Regions from separate parts of the Mesorhizobium sp. B2-8-1 genome, predicted to be linked through region 1. Evidence: riboswitches for the same ligand, from Rfam matches in the RefSeq annotation. Region 1 holds a riboswitch; each other region holds the start of a gene.
What was found. Region 1 has a riboswitch for cobalamin ahead of FJ428_RS29025 (aromatic ring-hydroxylating dioxygenase subunit alpha). Riboswitches for the same ligand answer to the same signal wherever they lie in the genome.
Positions count from the first base shown of each region.

Region 2: another riboswitch for cobalamin. It lies ahead of FJ428_RS17800 (DUF1636 family protein); the one in region 1 lies ahead of FJ428_RS29025 (aromatic ring-hydroxylating dioxygenase subunit alpha).
Region 3: another riboswitch for cobalamin. It lies ahead of FJ428_RS25970 (ABC transporter ATP-binding protein); the one in region 1 lies ahead of FJ428_RS29025 (aromatic ring-hydroxylating dioxygenase subunit alpha).

Region 1 is NZ_VFTX01000016.1:8,479-13,556, forward strand. It holds gene FJ428_RS29020 (hybrid-cluster NAD(P)-dependent oxidoreductase) at 1-209, opposite strand, end outside; gene FJ428_RS29025 (aromatic ring-hydroxylating dioxygenase subunit alpha) at 229-1,476, opposite strand; cobalamin riboswitch at 1,607-1,809, opposite strand; gene FJ428_RS29030 (DUF680 domain-containing protein) at 2,289-2,486, shown strand; gene FJ428_RS29035 (DUF680 domain-containing protein) at 2,556-2,762, shown strand; gene FJ428_RS29040 (DUF680 domain-containing protein) at 2,832-3,038, shown strand; gene FJ428_RS29045 (DUF680 domain-containing protein) at 3,110-3,346, shown strand; gene ugpC (sn-glycerol-3-phosphate ABC transporter ATP-binding protein UgpC) at 3,434-4,546, opposite strand; gene FJ428_RS29055 (alpha-glucosidase) at 4,572-5,078, opposite strand, start outside.
Region 2 is NZ_VFTX01000006.1:216,861-221,938, forward strand. It holds gene FJ428_RS17790 (cobaltochelatase subunit CobN) at 1-1,499, opposite strand, end outside; gene cobW (cobalamin biosynthesis protein CobW) at 1,516-2,568, opposite strand; gene FJ428_RS17800 (DUF1636 family protein) at 2,571-3,017, opposite strand; cobalamin riboswitch at 3,055-3,259, opposite strand; gene FJ428_RS17805 (winged helix-turn-helix domain-containing protein) at 3,289-4,488, opposite strand; gene FJ428_RS17810 (NADH-quinone oxidoreductase subunit A) at 4,822-5,078, shown strand, end outside.
Region 3 is NZ_VFTX01000012.1:43,876-48,953, forward strand. It holds gene FJ428_RS25960 (Gfo/Idh/MocA family oxidoreductase) at 1-177, opposite strand, end outside; gene FJ428_RS25965 (LacI family DNA-binding transcriptional regulator) at 359-1,384, shown strand; cobalamin riboswitch at 1,447-1,656, shown strand; gene FJ428_RS25970 (ABC transporter ATP-binding protein) at 1,913-2,701, shown strand; gene FJ428_RS25975 (ABC transporter substrate-binding protein) at 2,747-3,694, shown strand; gene FJ428_RS25980 (iron ABC transporter permease) at 3,703-4,722, shown strand; gene FJ428_RS25985 (MarR family winged helix-turn-helix transcriptional regulator) at 4,851-5,078, shown strand, end outside.

The DNA of each region.
Region 1 (5,078 bases):
GTGCGCATCAGCAACCGATCCGCTGTCGGCAGTTCCAGCGTCACGAACTGGCCCGGCTTGTAGCGGAACCAGGTCTGGTTGTCGGAGCGGAAGGTGAAAGTCTTTACATCAGGCGCCTCGTCGCTCACGCCGATCACTTCCAGCACCTGGAGCCTGTCGTTCCAGGGCGCCATCTGATCGAGATGGCGATAGAGGCCGAGATCCGTCATCGCATTCATCCCTCACCTCTCAAGCAACGCTGCGCAGGGCCGGCCGGCCGTCTTCGGCGAGGCGCGGACCGATGAAACGCGCGTACCAGTCGACGAACTGGATGACGCCGCCTTCGTGCAGTTCGGAATAGGGGCCGGGTTCATAGGCCGGCGACAGGATGCCGAAGGCGTTTTCCTCGACGATGCGACGATCCTGGCCGTTGGTCTCGGTCCAGACATGGGTGAGTTCGGCGAGGTCGTAGTCGACGCCCTCGACCGCGTCCTTGTGAACCAGCCATTTGGTCGTCACCGCAGTCTCGGTGGCGCTGATCGGCAGCACGCGGAACGTGACGGCGTGGTCGCCGAGGATGTGGTTCCAGGTCGTCGGATAGTGATAGAGCAGCAAGGAGCCGATGCGGTCGGTGCCAACGCCGTCGGACAGGTTCTTCTTGACCGCGCGTTTTCCCGTCATCGTATAACTGACGGCATCGCGCAGCAGCGGCGCGCGGGTGGCACGGTACTGTCCGGCCGGGTCGATGCGGAACCTGCTCGGCAGGCCTGCCGCCTCGCACTTGGCCCAGTGCACCAGCATCTCCGGGTCGCTGTCGGCGTCTTGCACGCCAGTCACGGTCGGCGCCTCCGGGAAGGTCTTGCAGAGCTCCGGATGGTTGCCGGCGCAATGATAGCATTCGCGGTTGTTTTCCCAGACCAGCTTCCAATTGCCCTTCTCGACGATGGTGCTCTCGAAGGCGACCTTTGCTTCGCGCAGCCGGTGCGGCGCCAAATAGGGTTCGATCATCGTCCGCATCGGCGCAAAATCCGCCGGCTCGTCGGCGAGGCAAATGAAGATGTAGCCGCCGATGCTTTCGCAGGCGACCGGCTTCAGGCCGAACTGGCTCTTGTCGAAACCCTCGGCCATCTGCCTGGCGAACAGCAGCCTGCCGTCCAGTTCATAGGTCCACTGATGGTAGGGGCAGACGAGCTTCGCCGCCGTGCCCTTGTCTGTGTTGCAGACGCGGCTGCCGCGATGGCGGCAAGAATTGTGGAAGGCGTTGATGTTGCCCTTCTGGTCACGCACCAGCACCACAGGATAGTCGCCGATCTGCACGGTGATGAAGCTGCCGGGCCGGGGCAGTTCGCAATCATGGCCGATGAACAGCCAGTCGCGGTACCAGATCAGCTCCATGTCGAGCTTGAAGTAGTCGGCATCGGTATAGAAGGGCTGCTCGAGCGAGAAGCCGTCCCTGCGGCCTTGCAGCCGTTTCAGCATGTCGTTGCGCGCATCCATGTTCTGTCCTCGCATTGAAGTCCTGTCCTCGCATCGAAGGACTGAACGGAGGGGAGAGAGGAAGGATCAAGCCGCGCGCCGGCTTGCGCCGGACATGCACCATCCGCCTCTTGACCGCCCGCCGCGATCAGTCGAGTCAAACATCTCGGGCTGGTTTCCGGGCTCTGGAGCTGCCCTTGCGGACTGTCGCGACACCTTCCCAGGCCTCCGCCCAGTGGTCTCCCGTTGCGACCTGAACTCCACCACCGTTGCGGGGGCAGCGCCGGATTCTGACCGGCTTCCCAATTCTCCGCCTCGTCGTCACGCGGCGGCACCTGAGATGGCAGGATCTAACCATGATCGCCGGCTTGTCGTCGGCATGAAAACGACATCGCATCCATGCCGCGCGACACGCATTGGAAACGGCGCGGCCGCCGTTGCAGGGCAGAAAGCCTCAGGTCGCCGCCTCGGATTCCGTCTCGTGGCGGAGGCAAAAAAGGTTAACGGTTTCGAAAAGTGACTGTTAGCGCCCTCTAAAATCGAACCGAACGGTTCGTTTCTGTTGACGATGCGTGCAGGACGGTGTGAACACTGGGCCTTCGACACAGTTGGTGATCGCGCGACGCGTTTGCATAACCAACTGATAGTAAACAGAAAAAAACGAATGTTGAAGGCTCTGGCACAATTTCAAGTGGTGGAAACTTGGTCCACACGGAAAAACTTCGTGATTGGAAATGGCGGTATGGCTTTCCCACATCGGGGCTGTCCGAACGACGCGATTTCCTCCCAAGACACGCCGCTAGACGGACGGAAAAATACTGGAGTATCAAAAAATGAAAAAGATCATTCTCACTGCCGCCGCCCTTCTGGCTGTTTCCGGCAGCGCCTTCGCTAGTAGCGACCATTATGGTTCGAATGCCCCTGCGGCCACCGCCGTCGACAGCTCGTACACCGCTTCGACCAAGAAGTCGGAACCGGCTGCCCAGACGCCTGTCCAGGGTGCCGATCGCAACCTCTTCGGCAACAACTAACAGCCGCTCTCCAGTTGACGGCGGGCCTTCCGCCGTTCTGGCGAAATTTGAGAATTCAGGAGACTTGAAATGAAGAAGATCGTTCTTGCTGCCGCCGCCGTCCTGGCCGTGTCGGGCAGCGCTTTCGCCGGCAGCGACAACTATGGCTCCAATGGCGCCAACCAACCTGCTGTCACCTCGGTCGACAACGCGCACACGGCTTCGGTCCAGAAGTCGGCGCCGTCTGCCCAAGCGCCTGTTCAGGGTGCCGATCGCAACCTCTTCGGCAACAACTAACAGCTGATCTCCAGTTGACGGCGGGCCTTCCGCCGTCCTGGCGAAATTCGAAAATTCAGGAGACTTGAAATGAAGAAGATCATCCTTGCTGCCGCCGCCGTTCTGGCGGTTTCGGGCAGCGCTTTTGCTGGCAGCGACAACTATGGCTCCAATGGCGCCAACCAGCCCGCGGCCACTTCGACCGACAGCTCATACACCGCTTCGACCAAGACGTCGGCTCCGGCTGCCCAGGCACCTGTTCAGGGTGCCGACCATAACCTCTTCGGCAACAACTAACAGCCGATCCTGCAGCAGATGGCGGGCAAGCCCGCCTTTGCGGTGGAATTTGAGAATTCAGGAGACTTGAAATGAAAAAGATCATCCTTGCTGCCGCCGCCGTCCTGGCCGTTTCGGGCAGCGCTTTCGCCAGCAGCGACAACTATGGCTCCAATGGCGCCAATCAGCCTGCCGTCACCTCGGTCGACAATGCGCACACGGCTTCGATCCGCGACAGCGGCTCGCCCGTCTACAAGCTGCTCAATTCGTCGGGCGATGTACACAAGTCCGCCCCTCAGGGCAGTGACCGGAATCTCTTCGGCCACTAACAGCCGAAGCTGACACCAAACAGGAGTGGCGGGCTTTGCCCGCCGCTCCTGTTCTTGCGTGACCGGCAATTAATTCATGGCCTGCTCTCAGGCCGCTTTCGCTTCCGTCTCGTGCAGCGCGAAGGATCGTCCATCCGCGTCGAAGATATGAAGGTCTCCGGCGTCGGCGCTCAGCCGCAGTGTCGCCCCGCGCTTGACCTCGACATTGCCCGGCAGCTTGGTCACCAGCGGCAGGTCGGCGCGGCCGATGTCGACATAGACGAGTTGCACCTCGCCGAGCTGCTCGACATAATCCACCGTTCCTTCGAACAGATAGTCCGTGCCGCCGGCGATCGTCAGGTCCTCCGGCCGCACGCCGAAGCTCACCGACGCGCCCTTGGCCGAGGCCGGCGTCGCGATCGGCACCGTAGCCTTGCGGCCGCCGACATGACTGATGACGGTCGGATTGCCCGATTTGTCGATGGTCGCCGGCAGGATGTTCATGGCCGGCGAGCCGATGAACTGGGCAACGAACAGATTGCCGGGTTTCTTGTAGAGTTCCATCGGCGTGCCGACCTGCTCGATATGGCCCTCCTTCAGCACCACGATGCGGTCGGCCAGCGTCATCGCCTCGACCTGGTCGTGGGTGACATAGATCATGGTGGTGTTGGGCATCGATTCCTTGAGCTTGGCGATCTCGATGCGGGTGGCGACGCGCAGCGCGGCGTCGAGGTTCGACAGCGGTTCGTCGAACAGGAACACCTTCGGGTTGCGCACGATGGCGCGGCCGATGGCCACGCGCTGGCGCTGGCCGCCCGACATCGCCTTGGGGAGGCGGTCGAGATAGTTGGTCAGCTGCAGGATCTCTGCCGCCTGGCGCACGCGCTTGTCTATCTCGGCCTTGCTTTCCTTGCCGATCTTCATCGAAAACGCCATGTTGTCGTAGACCGTCATATGCGGATAGAGCGCGTAGGACTGGAACACCATGGCGATGCCGCGTTTCGACGGCGGCACGTCGTTGACCACCTCGCCGGCTATTCTGAGCTCGCCCGAGGTGATCTCCTCGAGCCCTGCGATCGAGCGCAGCAATGTCGACTTGCCGCAACCCGACGGCCCGACGAAGACGATGAACTCGCCCGATTTGATGTCGAGGTCGATGCCGTGCAGAATGTTGAGATTGCCGTATGATTTCTTCACTTGCCTCAGCGTGACATCGGCCATGTTTCCCTCCAGTGGTCGCTAGAATTCAGTCGATGCGCCCGAACCAGGCGCCGTAGCCGCCGAGGCGGATGGAGCCGGAGCTCTGCTGTCCCGAAAATCCGTGTCCGGGCAAAGGTTGCAGCGATCGACCGCCAAGGTCAACCTCCGCTGGCCCGGATCCCAGGTTGAAGACGCAGACGATCTGCTCGTTGCCCGCGCGGCGCGTGAAGGCGACAGTGTCGCCCTGGCTTTCGATGAAATTGATATCGCCCTTGGCCAACGCCGGATGGGCACGGCGGAAGCCGAGAAAGCGTCGGTAGTGTTCGAGCAGCGAATGCTCGTCGCCTTGCTGGACATTGACGGCTTGCGACAGGTGCTTGGCCGGCACCGGCAACCACGGCTTTGCCTGGGAGAAGCCGCCATTCCTGGCGCTGCCGTCCCACACCATCGGCGTGCGGCAGCCGTCGCGGCCCTTGAATTCCGGCCAGAAGCGGATGCCGTAGGGATCTTGCAGATCCTCGAACCGCAATTCGGCTTCGCCGAGCCCCAGTTC
Region 2 (5,078 bases), on a different contig from region 1:
GCACGCGACGTTTGGGGAATTCCCTCAACTACATAGCCCTGTTCCTGGAGGTCGTGCAGCATCGCCAGCACGCTCGATGGCACATCCAACCCGACCGCATAGCCGGTGCGGCCGGGAGCGCTCGGATAATCAGGGATCAGAATGGCGAGCTTGCGTTCCGCGCGGGGCGTTTCCCGAAGGCTGATGAAGGCCGCGACCCGGTCCGCCACCTGTTCGACGCGATCGGGTTCCGGCCGGTTGGCAAAGGCGCGGTGGCCGAGCGCCGGGTCGGTCTCGCTCTCGCCCTTGAACGAAACGGCGCCGGCCAGGATGCGGCCGTCCAGTTCGGGCAGCACGACATGCATGGCGAGGTCGGCGGGCGCAAGCCCGCGCTGGTTCTTCTCCCATACGTCGCGGCGGGTGGTGGCGACGATCACCTGGAAGACCGGCACGCCGGCGCGGTCGAACAGGGTCTCGACGCCGGGTTCGGCGCCGGACGCGAACGCGGTCGCAGTGATGATGGCGGCGGGCTTGAGCTGGGCAATCGCGGTTTCAACAAAAGCCAGAGATTCCGGGTCTTTCAGGCTGGAGACGAAGATCGGCACCGGCAGCATGCCGCGCTGCCGTAGCGCCTCGAAAAGCGCGTCGATGGGCGCGACATCGGCGGCGAGCAGCATCGAGCGGTAGAAGAGGATGGGAATCACGGGTGGGTTGACGTTGCCGGCGTCGAGTTCCGTCACACCCCCCTCTGTCCTACCGGACATCTCCCCCGCAAGGGGGGAGATTGCTCTTTCATCGACGATTTCGCCTATCGCGGATGGTCGAGATAAATCCCTGTCCAAGGGGACAGAAGAGGAGCCGGCCTTGATGACAGCCGATCTCCCCCCTTGCAGAGGAGATGTCCTGCCGGACAGAGGGGGGTGTGAAGGATCGTCAACATTCGATAAGTCCGGCTTCTCCACGACTCCGCGCCCCGGCTCATAAAACCCGGCTTTCGGCACGCTTACCGGCTCGGCAATCTCGCGATCAGACCCCGCCAACCGCGCCAGCCTGCGCACCAGCGCGCTCATATTGGCCGGGCCGCCCTGGCGGAAATAATTGAGCAGCCCGTCCAGTTCCTCGCGCGGCAGCGTCGAGGCTTCGATCAGCCTGATATCCTCGTCGTGGCTTTCACCGGGAAGTAGTGCCAGCTTTATGCCACGCTCACGGGCAACCACGGCCAACTGGTCGCAGCCGTAGCGCCACCACTCGTAACCGCCGAGAATACGCACCAGAATGACTTTGGCGTGACGGGCGACGCTGTCGATCCAGAGGTCGACGGACATGGGGTGGCGCAGGTCGCGCAGCGCGGCCAGCCGCATCGTGGGCAGCCGATCGGCGTCGCCTTTCCAGGCCGCTGCCAGTCCGGCCAGGTCGCTGTCCGTGAAGGACAGCGCCACCATTTCCGCCGGCGTCTGCCGCAGATCGACCGGCTCGGCGAGATCGTCGAGCGAGGCGGATGTGGTGGTGAGGATGTGCATCGCGGTCGGTGTTGCCTCAGCCGGCGAGGATATGCTCGATCGCCGGGCGGTTCAGCCCCTTGAGGCCGATGACGACCAGGCGCGAGCGGCGGTCGTCGTCAGCCGTCCAGGCGCGGTCATAATAATGATTGACGCGCGGACCAACGGCCTGGAGCAAAAGCCGCATCGGCTTGCCGCCGACCTCGACGAAGCCTTTCACCCGCAGCACGTTCTCCTGTTCGGCGGCGGTCGCGACGCGCTTTGCCAGGTCGTCCGGGTTGGCGATCGAGGGGATGTCGACGATGAACGTATCGAAGTCGTCGTGCTCGTGGTCGAAGGCGCCGTCATGATGGGACTTGCGGTTCTCGATGTCGTCCTCGACGGCGAGGCCTAGCCCGAGCAGCACGGACGGATCGACCTTGCCATGAGCCGTCGGCACGACCTTCACGGCGCGGGCGGAGTGTTCGCCAATGATGGCGTTGGCGCGAGCCGAACCTGCGGCATCCATCAGGTCGCTCTTCGACAGGATGATGAGGTCGGCGCAGGCGATCTGGTCCTCGAACACCTCCTCGACGGGGTCGTCGTGGTCCAGTGTCTGGTCCTGCGCGCGTTGCGCCTGCAGGGCGTCCATGTCGTTGGCGACGCGCCCCTCGGCCAATGCCGGACCGTCGACCACGGCGATTACGCCGTCGACTGTCACCCGGCTCTTCACTGTCGGCCACTGGAAGGCCTGGACCAGCGGCTTGGGCAGAGCCAAGCCTGAGGTCTCGATCAGGATGTGGTCGACCTTCGGCGTCAGCGACAGGATCTGGTCGAGCGCCGGGACGAAATCGTCGGCGACGGTGCAGCAGATGCAGCCATTGGCCAGTTCGACGATGTTTTCCTCCGGGCAGGTGTCGATGCCGCAGCCCTTGAGGATCTCGCCGTCGATTCCGATGTCGCCGAATTCGTTGACGATGATGGCGATCCGCTTGCCGCCCGCGTTCTCCAGGAGATGGCGGACCAGCGTGGTCTTGCCGGCACCCAGGAAGCCGGTGACCACGGTACAGGGGACGCGGGAGAGAGTGGCGGCGGAAACTGCGGCGGTCATGATCAGTCCTTCAGCATGTCGAGGGGAGGAATGCGGGCGACGAGGCCGCGCTTGAGGGAATCCGGGCGACCACGCCACGGAATGAGGCCGTTGGTCGAAGCGGCGAAGAGTTTCGCGCCGGTCACGAGATCGGCGCCGCTGGCGATGTTCAGGTCGCCGAAGACATAACTCCAGCAGCCGTCGCGAAGAATCGCGGCACTGAGACGGCGCTTGCAGTTGCCGAGGCATTCGACGGTGCGGACACGGACATTGTCGGCCGTTGCGGCTTGGCGCGTATCTTGAGCCAAAACTTCGCCGGCGCGGGGATGGGCATCGGAACCGGTCTCGTCGCGGCAGGAAGCGCAGATGATGACAGTGACGCCGGCCAAGGCGTCGCTATCGCCAGACAAGTCGCTATCGCCAGACAAAATGTCCGCTGTTTCAGCCGGGAAACTGCTGTCGCGTTCCAAATCGGGCTCCTTGCCCGGAAAACCCGCCGGGCGATCGGATTCTTATGTCTCAGACGGCAGGTCTCCTGGCTCGCGGGTCATCGCCTTCGTGCCGCCTTCCCGGGACCGTCCCAGTGGTTTTCGGCCTTGGCTCGTCGCTTACAGTTGCGGGGACAGCCGCGGATTTGAAATCGAGATTTCGCACCGCATTCCCTCTTGGCTCCTCCCTTTGCCGAGAGGAGACCGTCTGGAATGGATTTAGGCTCTTGCAGGCGGCGGTGTCAACGCGCGTCTACGACACGGCAATGTCGGCGAGCGGCTGCCCAAGGTCGCCGGCGGGCGTAACCTCGATCCGTTCGAGGCCGAGCCAGCCCTGCATCTGCGTCAATTCCTGGAAGAGTTGCGCGGCGGTTTCAGGCGGCGCGCCGGGCTCGGCATAGGCCGCGTGGACGCGTAGCACGCTGGCCGGCCGGTCGGCCTTGAGGTCGACGCGCGCCACGATCCTGTCGCCGAGCAGGAACGGCAGGACGTAATAGCCGTATTGCCGTTTTTCGGCAGGGGTGTAGATTTCTATGCGGTAGTGGAAATCGAACAGCCGCTCCGTGCGCGAGCGCTCGAAAACGACCGGATCGAACGGCGCCAGCAAGGCGCGGGCCTCGATTTTTCGTGGAATACGGGCCTCCTTATGGAGGTAAGCCGGTTTGTTCCAGCCCTCGACACGCACCGGCACCAGCTCGCCTGTTTCAACCAGCTCCTCCAGCCGGCCCTTCATGTCGGCCGGCGACAGGCGGAAATAGTCGCGCAGGTCGCTTGCTGTCGCGACGCCATGAGCGCGGGCGGATATCCGCAGCAATTCCCGATGCGCGTCCTCGGCTGACGGCACCGGCAGATCGAGGATCGCCTGCGGCAGCACGCGCTCGGGCAGATCGTAGAAGCGTTCGAAGCCACGGCGGTGCGCGGTGGTGATGCGTCCTGCCCAGAACAGCCATTCGAAGGCATGCTTGGCGTGGCTCCAGCCCCACCAGCCGCCGGACCCTTTCTGGCCTTCGAGCGCGGAGGCGGCGATCGGGCCGCGCTCCGCGACCTCGCGGTAGATCTCTTCGATATAGGCGGCGTGCTCGCGGCCCCATTTGGCGAGACCCAGATACATTTCATCGCCACGCTCCGCGCGCTGCATGCGCCAACGCATCAGGGGATAGGTCTCGACCGGCAGGAAGGAAGCCTCGTGCGCCCAGTATTCGAAAACCGTGCGCTTGCGCGTGACGGCGGCGTTGTCGAGCAAGGCGAACGGGTAGGGACCAAGGCGCGAATAGAGCGGCATGTAGTGAGCGCGCACCACCGCGCTGACGGAATCGATCTGCAGCAGGCCGGTACGCGAGAGCACGCGGGCGAAGTGGCGTCGGTCGGGCGTGCCGGCGGGGCGGGGATCAGTGAACCCTTGGGCGGCGAGCGCGATACGCCGGGCCGTGGCAAGCGAGATCTTTTCCTTCATTCGGATGCGACTCTGATGGCTTGTTGAGCGTCGTTCGGACAGTTGATTCCGGCCATGCTAGCAGGGTTTTGGCGGCAACTCTGTCAGGAGAGAAAAGTGGAGTAAAAAGCGAAGGAAATCAGACAGGAGCGGATCGGACCAGTTTCTTCCCTTATGCCGTCCAGGCCAGTGTTTTGAACAAGGTTTGACTTGCTTCGCCGGAAGCGCTGCGCTAACCCTCGCCGCGTTGCAGCAAAGGCCCCTTAAAACGGTTCAGCGGTTAAACTGTCACGCTTCCGAAATGGGGTCTGGTGCTGTAATCAAAATGGATTGGCGCCAACGGAAAGCCGCAGCATGAACGCACTTCTCAGTTCGTACCTGCCCATCGTCCTGTTTATCGCAGTGGCGGCGGCTGTCGGCGTCGCGCTTATCGTGGCGCCGTTCCTGGTGGCCTACCGCAATCCCGACCCGGAAAAGCTTTCCGCCTACGAATGCGGGTTCAACTCGTTCGATGACGCCCGTATGAAGTTCGACATCCGCTTCTACCTGGTGTCGATCCTGTTCATCATCTTCGACCTGGAAGTGGCCTTCCTGTTTCCGTGGGCGGTGTC
Region 3 (5,078 bases), on a different contig from region 1:
GACGTCGAGATCGGTCCCGATCGCGACCCCGGCGAGGTCGTATTCGCGTGCCCGCTGGCGCGCCCTGTCGGCGTCGAGGTCGACGAGACCGACGATCTTGACGGCAGGGGATTGGCTGATGGCCTCGAGCCAGGTTTTGCTCATGGCTCCGCACCCGACCAGGACGACGTGCATCATCCAGCGCTCCTCCGGCCAACCCCTCCTGGCTGGCACCCACGGCAGTCCGTAAATGACTTCCGTAAACGTTTACGATGACACACCCGATGGCATATATTGTCAATCGGATTTGTACCGTCGGCTCTGAAACGCCTTGGCCGCACGACCGGCTGGTGCTAGCCAGAAGCAGGAGGGGGAGGTCTTGGCGTCCAGCATTCACGATCTTGCGCGGCACCTGAACATTTCGATCGGTACAGTCTCGCGCGCGCTTAACGGGCGCGCCGACGTGAACGCCGAGACACGCCAGCGCGTGCTCGAGGCGGCCCGGAAGCTCAATTATTCACCGAACCACTCGGGCAGGAACCTACGCCGCGGCACCACCCATGCCGTGGCTTTCATGCTGCAGCCGCATCCGGGCGACCAGCAGTATGGCGAGCCGTTCTTCATTCCGTTCCTCACCGGACTGCAAGCGACATTGGCCGAGTGCGGGCTGGACCTGATCATCGTCATGGGCGCGCCGGCGGATTATCAACAGGAGCGGCTGCGCCGCGTCGTCGAGACGCGTCGTGCCGATGCCGTCGTACTGGCCTGGACGCGGCGCGAGGACGATCGCATCGACTATCTGAGCAAGGCCGGCTTTCCCTTCGCGACGCTCGGCCGAAGCCGGTCCGGCGACGACAGCTATCCCTCTCTGGATCTGGATTTCGAGAAGGCGGGCGCCGATGCGGTCGACCGGCTGGTTGCGCGTGGCCACCGCCGCATCGCCGCCATCCGGCCGTCGCTTGACCTGAATTTCGGTTATCTGTTTCTGGAGGGTTATTGCAAGGCGCTGCGGCGGCACGGCATCGAAGTCGATCCCGGCCTGATTGTGGACGGTTTTATCAACGAAGCCGGTGGCTACGCGGTGACACCGCAAGTCATGCGGTCGAAGGATCCGCCGACCGCGATTATCTTCAACAACGACTCGATGGCGCTCGGCGGCTGCAAAGCGCTCGCCGAAATGGGGATCAAGCCCGGGCAGGATGTCGCGGTGATCGTCATCGTCGACACGCCGCTCTGCCGTTATTTCTCGCCGGCGCTGACCGGCTTTCGTCCGAGCCTTGACCCGATGGGGCGGCGGCTCGGCGAAATCCTGCTCGCCTCGCTCCCGGCTTTCGCCGGCGCGAAAGGGCCAGAGATCATTCGCGAGGTCTGGCCGCTGGAACTGGTGGCGCGCGATAGTGATTGACCACACGTTTGTATCGTTATAACAGAACATGCATCGACCTTGCCTCGACGCTGCCTGCATCCTAGGCTGCGACTCGTGATGGTCCCCGCGCCGCAAGGCGAGGGGTGAAAAGGGAACATGGTGAGGCCCGATTTTCGGGTCGAAGCCATGGCTGCCCCCGCAACTGTAAGCGGCTAGCAAAATCCGAGAAGCCACTGGCCGGCAAGGCTGGGAAGGCAGGATGGCGCAACGACCCGCGAGCCAGGAGACCTGCCATCTGCATGGGTTGACCGGACGGGGTGTGCCGGGAGGAGACGCGGGGTTCGGTCTTGTCGACCGGTTCAAGCCAGCTTCCTTCCGTCGCCATTTTTGAAAGTGACGGAAGTTGGACGGCTCCATCGATCGCATTCACTGCATTCCCATGCATCGCATCATCGTGTGCACGCTTTGCCGCGATATCGCCACCGAGGTGAATTCAGGCCAGCGTCCGGCAGGATTGGCAAGCAAGACGCTGGCCCGTATTCCGGCAGGCCCTGCAAGGAATTGCCCATGACCGCGCCGCTTCTCGAGGCCCGCGACCTGGCCGCGGCGGCGGATGGCCTGCATCTGGTGCATCCGGTCAGCCTTTCGGTGGCGGCGGGCGACCGTCTCGCCATCATCGGTCCCAACGGCGCCGGCAAGACGACATTGCTGCGCATGCTGTCGGGCATGCTGCGGCCGAGTTCGGGCGAAGTGAAGCTCACCGGGCGCCTGCTGGACAGGATTTCGACCGCCGAGCGGGCGCTGCACATCGCCGTCGTCGGCCAGACCGATCAACCGGATCCACGGCTGGCGGTGATCGATTATGTCGAGCTCGGCCGGGTTCCGCATACCGGCCGCAGGCACAGGAGCGAGGAACGCGACATTGTCGTCGAGGCGCTGCGCCGGACCGGGCTGTTGCCGCTGCTTGGCCGCACCATCGGCTCGCTGTCGGGCGGCGAGCGCCAGCGCGCCCAGCTTGCCCGCGCCATCGCACAGGAGCCGAAGATCCTGTTCCTCGACGAGCCGACCAACCATCTCGACCCGCGGGCGCGCAGCGAGTTGCTCGAACTGGTTGCAGGCCTCGGCATGACCGTGATCGCGGTGCTGCACGATCTGGCGCTGGTGACGCCTTTCGCCACCAGGGTCGCGGTGATGAGCCATGGCCGGTTGCATGTGCTGGCGCCGCCACGCGAAGCACTCACCCAGCAGCTGATCCGCGAGATCTTCGGTATCGACGTCTTTAGGTTGCGCCACCCGACGGAGGACCGCGAGCTGACGGTGTTCGAGGTTCCGAACCGTGCCGCGCCATCTTCGTGATCGAAGCCATTTCCGGCAGATCCTGTTCAACAAGGAGCAACATCCGTGAAACGCCTTGCCGTGTCTCTTGCCTTCTCCCTGCTCGGCTCTACGGCCTTCGCCTTTCCGGTGACGGTCGACAGCTGCGGCAAGCCGCTGACCTTCGACGCGCCTCCAAAGCGCGCCGTCATTCACGATCTCAACATGGCCGAGATGGCCTTCGCACTGAAGCTGCAGCCGTCGATCGTCGGCCTGACCGGCATCACTGGATGGTACAAGGTCACTCCCGAATTCAAGGCCGAACAGAGCTCGATCCCCGAACTGGCGCCCAAATATCCGACGCTGGAAAACCTGGTCGCTGTCGAGCCCGACTTCTTCTTCGCCGGCTGGTATTACGGCATGAAGCCGGGCGGCGAGGTGACGCCCGATACGCTGGCGCCACACGGCATCAAGACCCTGGTGCTGACGGAAAGCTGCGTCCATCTCGACAAGAACCGGCCTGCCGCTTCGATGGACCTGCTCTATGGCGATGTCGAGAAGCTGGGCAAGATCTTCGGCAAGGAGGCCGAAGCGGATAAGCTCGTCTCCGGCTGGAAGGCGCAGCTCGCCGAAATCACGGCCAAGGTCGGCGACCGCAGGGGAACGCGCGTCTTCCTCTATGATTCCGGCGAGGACAAGCCGTTCACATCAGGCAAGTTCGCCATTCCCAACGCCATGATTTCCGCGGCAGGCGGCGACAACATCATGGCCGACATGGACACCAGCTGGGGCAACACGGATTGGGAGACGGTGGCCTCGCGCAATCCGCAATTCCTCATCCTGCTCGACTATCAGGATGGCGGCGGCTACCGGAAGCTGCTCGATTTCCTGAAAGCGCATCCGGCAATGAAGGAGACAGACGCGGTCAAGAACGAACGCTTCGTGGCGCTTCGCTATGCCGAACTGACACCCGGACCGGCCAACATCGAAGCGATCGGCAAGATCGCCAGGGCGATGCATCCGGAAGCATTTTAACCGGGAAGATGACTTTGCGGCACAAGGCATTCGTATTGGCCATGATGGCGGCCGCGTTGGCTATGGCCGCGCTCGCGCTGCTATCGATCGCCTATGGTTCGACGATGATCCCGCTGGGCGACGTCGTTGCAGCACTTGGCCATGCGATCGGATTGAAGGGGCATGACGTGTCCGGCCCGGTCGGCAGGATCGTCGTCGACCTCAGATTGCCGCGCACCATCCTGGCCATCTGTCTCGGCGGCGGCCTGGGCGTGGTCGGCGCGCTGTTGCAGACGGTGACGCGCAACGATCTTGCCGATCCGTTCCTGTTCGGTCTCTCGTCGGGAGCCGCCGCCGGCGCTGTCTCCGTCATCACCGTCTTCGGCGACAGTTTCGGGATCTGGACGCTACCGATCGCCGCGTTCACCGGCGGTATTCTGGCGGCTTGCGTTGTGCTTTTGCTGGTTGCGCGGGTGAGGGGACAAGGCCCCGAACGGCTGATCCTCGCCGGACTTGCGGTCTCCTTCATGTTCACCGCATTGACCAATTACCTGGTCTTTGCCGGTGACCAGCGCGCCGCCCATTCGGTGCTGTTCTGGACGATGGGCGGGCTCGGCCTTGCGCGGTGGGACAATATCTGGCTGGGTGCGCTTGGGGCCGGCACGATTGCGGCGTACGGGCTGTGGAATCATCGCCGGCTGGACGCTTTCCTGGCCGGCGAAAATGCCGCCGAAAGTCTTGGCGTGCCGGTGGCGCGAATGCGACGGACGACGTTTCTGGTCGCCGCTTTTTCGACCGCGATCCTGGTTTCGGTCGCTGGCGTCATCGGCTTCGTCGGCCTCATGATCCCGCATCTGTCGCGGCCGCTGGCCGGCGCGCTGCATCTGCGCCTGATCGTAAGTTGCGCGCTGTTCGGGGCGGTGCTGTTGCTGGCAAGCGACCTTCTGGCGCGCACATTGCTGCCGCCGCAGGAACTGCCGATCGGCATCATCACCAGCTCGCTCGGCGCCTTCTTCGTTGTCACCATGCTGATCCGCAACCGCTTGTAATGGGTGTCGCGGCGGCCGAAATCATCGGACGCAGCCATGATTGTGCTGCACGGCTGCCATGCACGTTTGCCGGCTTCTGGAACAATGCCGGACTTGAATGATAAGCACGCTTATTATATATGCCACTCATGGTTTCCGAAGGCGTAGACAGATTGGGATTTTTGATCCACGACGTGCAGCGGCTGATGCGAAAGCGCTTCGAAGCGCGCGCCAGCGGCCTTGGCCTGTCCTCGGCGCAATGGCGCCTGATGGTTCGCGTCGCCAAGGAAGCGGGCGTTTCGCAGGCGCGGCTTGCCGAACTGCTTGAAATCGAGCCGATCAGCGTCTCGCGGCTGGTTGACCGGATGGAGGAGGGC